3 regions of the Bacillus sp. PK3-067 genome follow, and region 2 is predicted to be linked to each of the others. Evidence: predicted binding sites of a transcription regulator. Region 2 holds the regulator's gene; each other region holds the start of a gene.

Region 1 (2,275 bases), 1.0 Mb from region 2:
CCAGCTCCAACTATTGTATGAAGTTCATCAATGAATAATAAAATGCGTCCTTCACTCTTTTTAATTTCATTTAATACAGCTTGCAGACGCTCTTCGAACTCACCACGGAATTTCGCACCTGCTACGAGCGCACTCATATCTAACGCAAAAATCGTTCTATCTTTCAATCCTTCAGGTACATCCTTTTTCACGATACGCTGTGCTAGCCCTTCAACGATTGCTGTTTTACCAACACCTGGCTCCCCAATTAAAACAGGATTGTTTTTCGTTTTACGTGAAAGAATACGAATTACACGTCGTATTTCACTATCACGGCCGATTACAGGATCGATTTTCCCTGCTCTCACTTCCGCCACTAAATCACGGCCATATTTTTCTAACGCTTCATAAGTTGCTTCTGGATTTTGACTCGTCACTCTTTGATTCCCCCGAACTGTCATTAAAGACTGTAATAAGTTATCTTTCGTAATATGCAATCTTGTAAATAATTGATTTATATCGCCTTTTTCTTCAGAAAAAGCAAGCAATACATGTTCTACTGAAATGTAATCATCCTGCAGTTTTTCTGCTTCTTTCCCTGCTCTTACAAGAAGTTGTTGCAGAGCGCTCGTTACATACAATTTTCCAACTTCTGCACCGCTCCCTGTTACAGAAGGTTTCTTTTTAATTAAACTTTCAGCACCTTGCTTTAATGCTTCTATATCAACATTCATTTTTTGAAATATACGTACTGCTAATCCATCTTGCTCTTCTAATAATGCAAGTAATAGATGAACAGTATCCACCTCTTGGTGATGATGAGATACCGCTAAAGATTGGGCACTCATAATCGCCTCTTGTGTTTTTGTTGTCATTTGATTTAAGTCCATCTTTACAGCCCTCCAAAAGTTTGACTTTCTTTGACCTTTGATTTGATTATACGCCAACTGACTTTTTTATACAATAATTTTGCCTATGTATTTTCAAACTTATTATTTGAAAAAGAAAAAGAGAGCATTCATTATACTGCTAAAAAATACAGTAAATGAAATTACAATGTGTAACGACAAAAAAGCCGCAATAATGATTGCGGCTTCTGTTACGGTTTTCTTTTATATGTCCACTGGCGGTTATGATTCGTGTTATCCGGAAACTTTTCACCGGCAGTTAATTTCACCATTTGCGGATCTTTCACCATACTTCCCGTTTCACCAATTTCTACGTAAATGCCATCATTCGGCGCTTTTTGTCCAGAACGAAACCTGCGATTTTGTCCCATCTTCATTCTCCTTCCATGACGTCTTGCCTCATTAGTATATCCATTTTAAAAGAAAGCTTTTCTGTCATGTTTAGGAAACAGTACTACATCTCATTCTTGTACATATATATGAATGACACAAGCGTAAGCAGGGATTTCTTTCCTACCTGTAGAAAAAAAGAAACCAACCTACTCTAGGCTAGTTTCAAAGGAGAGTCAAACATATACGAGAAGATTACATGTTCATTATATGCCTCATCACACGAGCAATGTAACCCTTTTCACAATTTGTACATAATGAAAGAAACATTGTTTGAACTTTCTAAAAAGATGTTGACTTTTCTTAATTTCCAACGATAAATAGTAGACACCACAGCACTTTGAGACGTAAGATGGATATATAGTGAAATTTCCATCTATGGTGATTTCACCGAGTCTAACCTCTTATTTCTGCATATTAAAAACGGAAATACAGATAGATACAAAAAAATTATTATAAGAGGTGAAATTATGAACAAACAACATTTAATCGCATTAGACTTAGACGGCACTTTATTAACAGACAACAAAATAATTTCCACTCGAACGAAACATACAATTGCAAAAGCAAAGGAACAGGGACATATTGTTGTTATTTCAACAGGACGTCCATTCCGTGCTAGTTATGATTACTATAAAGAACTTGATCTTAACACACCTATCGTAAACTTTAACGGCGCTTACGTACATCATCCTCTTGATTCAAACTGGGGAACACATCACTCTCCTCTTGAGCTAGCAACAGCGCAAGAAATTGTCCGAGCTTGCTTTGATTTTGGCGTAAAAAATATATACGCGGAAGTAATGGACGATGTGTATGTTCGTGAAATTGATGAAGATAAAAAACATATTTTCGAATTCGGCTCTCCTAAGATTTTTACGGGAGACTTATTAAATATTTTAAACGATCATCCAACTTGCTTATTAATTGACGCACATGACGAGCATTCTACTGCAATTCGTCAACATTTAACCGATATGCATGCGGAAGTAATCGAC
Region 2 (2,275 bases):
CAAACGAATTCGACTACTTAAAACAATATCAGAATCAGGGCCATCCCCCTTCATCCATGGACTAATCGCTTCATTCATAATTTTGTCCAGTGACATAGAACTACTCCCCCTCTCTATGCTCACTAAGCTGAGTTTCAAGCCCTCGAATCTCATCTCTTACCTCAGCAGCTTTCTCAAACTCCTCATTCTGTACATATTGTTTCAGAATAAGTTTTAGTTCATCTAATTCTTTCTTTAAGTGGATATTTCCTTCCATTCGTTCCGGAATTTTTCCACAATGTTCTGTATGTCCACCATGAAGTCGCTTTAACAATGGGTTTAAGTGTCCTTTAAATGTATCGTAACAAGAAGCACAACCAAAGCGTCCCACTTTTGTAAAATGTTCATATGTCATCTTACAATCTGGACATCTTACTGTATTTGTATTTGAAAACCCGTTTTTTCCTTCTCCAAACATTGTTGATTCACCGTGTAATAAACCAGCAAATACATCATGAAATGAAAAGTTAGACTGTGATGATTGAAAGAAAGACGTATAGCCACTTTGCTCCGCACATTGCTCACAAAGATGAACTTCCGCCTTCTTCTCGTTGATTACTTTTGTATAATGTAAAGTTGCTGGTCTTATATTACAGTTTTGACAAGTCATCAATATCCCCACCTTTACAACAGGAACGATCTACCTCATGATACTTTTCATACATTACTAGATTGTCCTCTTTCCTTAATCCACTCAGATAAAAGTACATGCTCTTTTTCAAAACTTCTACAATATTTAACTGCCCTATCTTAATTATCATTCTTTTACAAAAGCTGTATTTATTTATATTTCAGTGTTCTTAACATTGCGCATAATATTCGAGCCCTAAGTTCATCTCGAGAAGGAATATCCATTGATAATACAGAACGATCTAGTACACTTAACATTAATTTTGCTTCACGGCCTGTTATGATTCCCTCTTCTAATAAACGTATAATCATACTCTCTGCATTCCCTTGTGCAACGCTATGATCAATCATATGAAGCATTTGATCAATAATGTCTATATCATCATGCAGTTTGACTTTTATAATGCGAATGTAACCTCCTCCACCACGTTTACTTTCTACTACAAATCCTCTTTCTAATGTAAAACGGGTATTGATTACATAATTGATTTGAGATGGTACGCACTCGAATCGATCCGCAATCTCATTTCTTTTGATTTCAATCACATTATTATTACTTAAGTCAATAACTTGCTTTAGATATTGCTCAATGATATCAGATATATTTCTCATTTATCCGCCACCTTTATTGACTTTGACTATCTTTGACTTTAATTATATACGTATTAATAAAATTTGCAACTCTTTTGCTTATTCACTATCCTAGCCACATTCCCCTGCATTTAATCAAAATAGTAATTATTTAAGCATATTTTTTTAATTACTATGGATTATAAAAGAAAACACGAAAAAACACGAGTCATTTGACTCGTGTTTAGTTGCTTGGCGACGTCCTACTCTCACAGGGACAAGGTCCCAACTACCATCGGCGCTAGAGAGCTTAACTTCCGTGTTCGGTATGGGAACGGGTGTGACCTCTCTGCCATCATCACCAAACTATGAAGGCATATTCCTTCAAAACTAGATAACATTTGCTACATATTATATGGTTAAGTCCTCGATCTATTAGTATTCGTCAGCTCCACATGTCACCATGCTTCCACCTCGAACCTATCAACCTGATCATCTTTCAGGGATCTTACTAGCTTACGCTATGGGAAATCTCATCTTGAGGGGGGCTTCATGCTTAGATGCTTTCAGCACTTATCCCTTCCGCACATAGCTACCCAGCTATGCCCTTGGCAGAACAACTGGTACACCAGCGGTGCGTCCATCCCGGTCCTCTCGTACTAAGGACAGCTCCTCTCAAATTTCCTACGCCCACGACGGATAGGGACCGAACTGTCTCACGACGTTCTGAACCCAGCTCGCGTACCGCTTTAATGGGCGAACAGCCCAACCCTTGGGACCGACTACAGCCCCAGGATGCGATGAGCCGACATCGAGGTGCCAAACCTCCCCGTCGATGTGGACTCTTGGGGGAGATAAGCCTGTTATCCCCGGGGTAGCTTTTATCCGTTGAGCGATGGCCCTTCCATGCGGAACCACCGGATCACTAAGCCCGACTTTCGTCCCTGCTCGACTTGTAGGTCTCGCAGTCAAGCTCCCTTATGCCTTTGCACTCTACGAATGATTTCCAACCATTCTGAGGGAACCTTTGGGCGCC
Region 3 (2,275 bases), 460 kb from region 2:
GATGTAACATTGAAAGAGTTAGGTGAGATGGTATCCGGGGGGAAGATTAGTAAGTCGGGTATTAATCATCGTTTGCGTAAAATCGATGAAATCGCAGAGAAATTACGCGCGGGGGAAACGTTAGTAAAAAAATAAGAGGTTAAAGGGGAAATGGAGCTGTGGTTCAAAAACGAGTTCAGGTTTCATTAAAAAACGGTTTACAAGCACGTCCGGCTGCGTTGTTTGTACAAGAGGCAAATCGCTTTCATGCAGATATCTTCATCGAGAAAGATGGAAAGACAGTAAATGCAAAGAGCATAATGGGGATTATGAGCTTAGCAATTGGAACTGGAAGCATGATAACAATTACAACAGAAGGTTCAGATGCAGAAGAGGCTTTAGAAGCATTAGCTGCATATGTACAATAAGAAGCTATCGCGTATATGCGATAGCTTTTTGTTTTGTTGTTTGTGCGGATTAGCGGGGAGGGGTATTTAGCTGGTTTGTCCTTGTCGGAGATTGTCGGTAAATCGATATGTTGTGTCGAACCGTTGATATATTAAAAAAATCGTTGATATAATTTAAGTTTTGTTCGATATAATTGAAAAATCGTTGATATATTTAGAGGGATACTGGATGGGGTATGTGAGCGGGGAACAATATATAAAAGAAGCGCCCAATTATAGGGCGCTTCCGCTTTTAGTTATATCCAGCTCCAGCGGCTAGAATCTCCGGTTGTTTCGCCCCTTCATTCGAGGCAAAAAGCGCCTCGGAATCAGGGCTCCATCGCCCTGCGATTCTGAACGAGCCGCTTTCGCTTTTAAGTATTAACGATTTGTAAAGATCTTATCGATTAAACCGTATTCTAAAGCTTTTTCTGCTGTCATGAAGTTGTCGCGGTCTGTGTCGCGTTGTAGTACTTCAAGTGGTTGACCAGTGCGGTCAGCAAGAATTTGGTTTAGTTTTTCACGTAAGAATAGGATACGTTTTGCAGCGATTTCGATTTCAGTCGCTTGACCTTGTGCTCCACCAAGTGGTTGGTGAATCATTACTTCACTGTTTGGAAGTGCATAACGTTTTCCTTTTTCACCTGCTGCAAGTAAGAATGCACCCATAGATGCAGCCATACCGATACAGATTGTTGATACTTGTGGTTTAATAAACTGCATTGTATCATAGATTGCCATACCCGCTGTGATAGAACCACCAGGGCTGTTGATGTAGATGTGAATATCTTTTTCTGGATCTTGAGATTCCAAGAATAAAAGCTGGGAAACGATTGAGTTAGCTACGTTGTCATCAATTGCACTACCAAGCATAATGATGCGGTCTTTTAATAGTCGAGAGTAAATATCGTAAGCGCGTTCTCCACGATTTGTTTGTTCAATTACTGTAGGAATTAAATTCATCTGTTATTTCCTCCTTATAAAGCTTTCTTAGTCTTATAATACAATTATGGTCAATAAAGGTCAAACGAAACCACTTTAAATCAAAAAAATATGTAGTTGTACCATGAAATATTCGCTATGTTTTCGAAATTCCCTGCTTATGTATCTTCAACATCATAACCGAATTACATAAATTTAAACGTTACGAAAACTGGAGAAAAAAGAAAAGAACGCCTTTTAACTTAAGCGTTCTTTCGATAATTAGTCTTTTAAAAGATAGGTTACTTTATTTAAAATCTTTTCGATTTGTTTCGCGTTTTTACTATACATTTCGCTTGCTGACTTCGACTTTGTTTCTAGGGAAAATAGTTCAAGATCAGCATGACATTTTTTTAAAGATGCTAATAATAAAGGTTTATTTTGAGGAGAAGGCATTTGGAGTTTGTCATTGTAAATGTCGATAGTAAGTTGTCCGTATGAATCCACTTGACCGAGGAAGACATTTTCAATAACAACACCGATTTTTTCTAATTCTGAATGTAGCCAAGCGCGGTTATGTCCGCTTGCTGAAAGAGGTTCATCTAGTACATTTCCATCCATAATAACAGTTTGTGGTTCTTTCTCGTTTGGTACTTTTAAACCGATGTCTTTTGCTGTAAGTGGCTGAGAATCTTTCTTTAATAATACATTTAATTCTCCGCTCGGTTCTAAGACAGCAAATTCGACTTCAGCTACGCTGAACGCACTTTTTCCACGGAGAAGTTCCAGTAATTCGTCACTCGTATATTTTTCTTTCTTTAAATTATCTTCGAGTATCTTTCCGTCTTTTATTAATACGGTAGATTTTCCTTCAAAGAAGTCCCGAGCTGTTTTGTTCTTTAAAGAGAGGATTCCTGTTAAAAAAGGTA

Evidence for each region. The regulator CtsR, encoded in region 2, represses protease genes until heat stress. The targets are predictions, from matches to a motif close to ATGGTCAATAAAGGTCAAACA.
Region 1: the regulator CtsR is predicted to act here: its motif matches at 887-907, upstream of clpB (ATP-dependent chaperone ClpB).
Region 3: the regulator CtsR is predicted to act here: its motif matches at 1,435-1,455, upstream of clpP (ATP-dependent Clp endopeptidase proteolytic subunit ClpP).

The regions. Positions count from the first base shown of each region.
Region 1 covers NZ_CP096490.1:1,135,031-1,137,305, reverse strand. Annotated here, with positions in the region: gene clpB (ATP-dependent chaperone ClpB) at 1-869, opposite strand, end outside; gene M1D73_RS05905 (YjzC family protein) at 1,079-1,258, opposite strand; gene M1D73_RS05900 (Cof-type HAD-IIB family hydrolase) at 1,748-2,275, shown strand, end outside.
Region 2 covers NZ_CP096490.1:91,366-93,640, reverse strand. Annotated here, with positions in the region: gene mcsB (protein-arginine kinase McsB) at 1-96, opposite strand, end outside; gene mcsA (protein-arginine kinase activator protein McsA) at 101-649, opposite strand; gene ctsR (transcriptional regulator CtsR) at 820-1,281, opposite strand; rRNA gene rrf (5S ribosomal RNA) at 1,490-1,605, opposite strand; rRNA gene M1D73_RS00500 (23S ribosomal RNA) at 1,655-2,275, opposite strand, start outside.
Region 3 covers NZ_CP096490.1:5,056,855-5,059,129, reverse strand. Annotated here, with positions in the region: gene whiA (DNA-binding protein WhiA) at 1-135, shown strand, start outside; gene M1D73_RS26175 (HPr family phosphocarrier protein) at 159-407, shown strand; gene clpP (ATP-dependent Clp endopeptidase proteolytic subunit ClpP) at 807-1,388, opposite strand; gene M1D73_RS26165 (DUF421 domain-containing protein) at 1,629-2,275, opposite strand, start outside.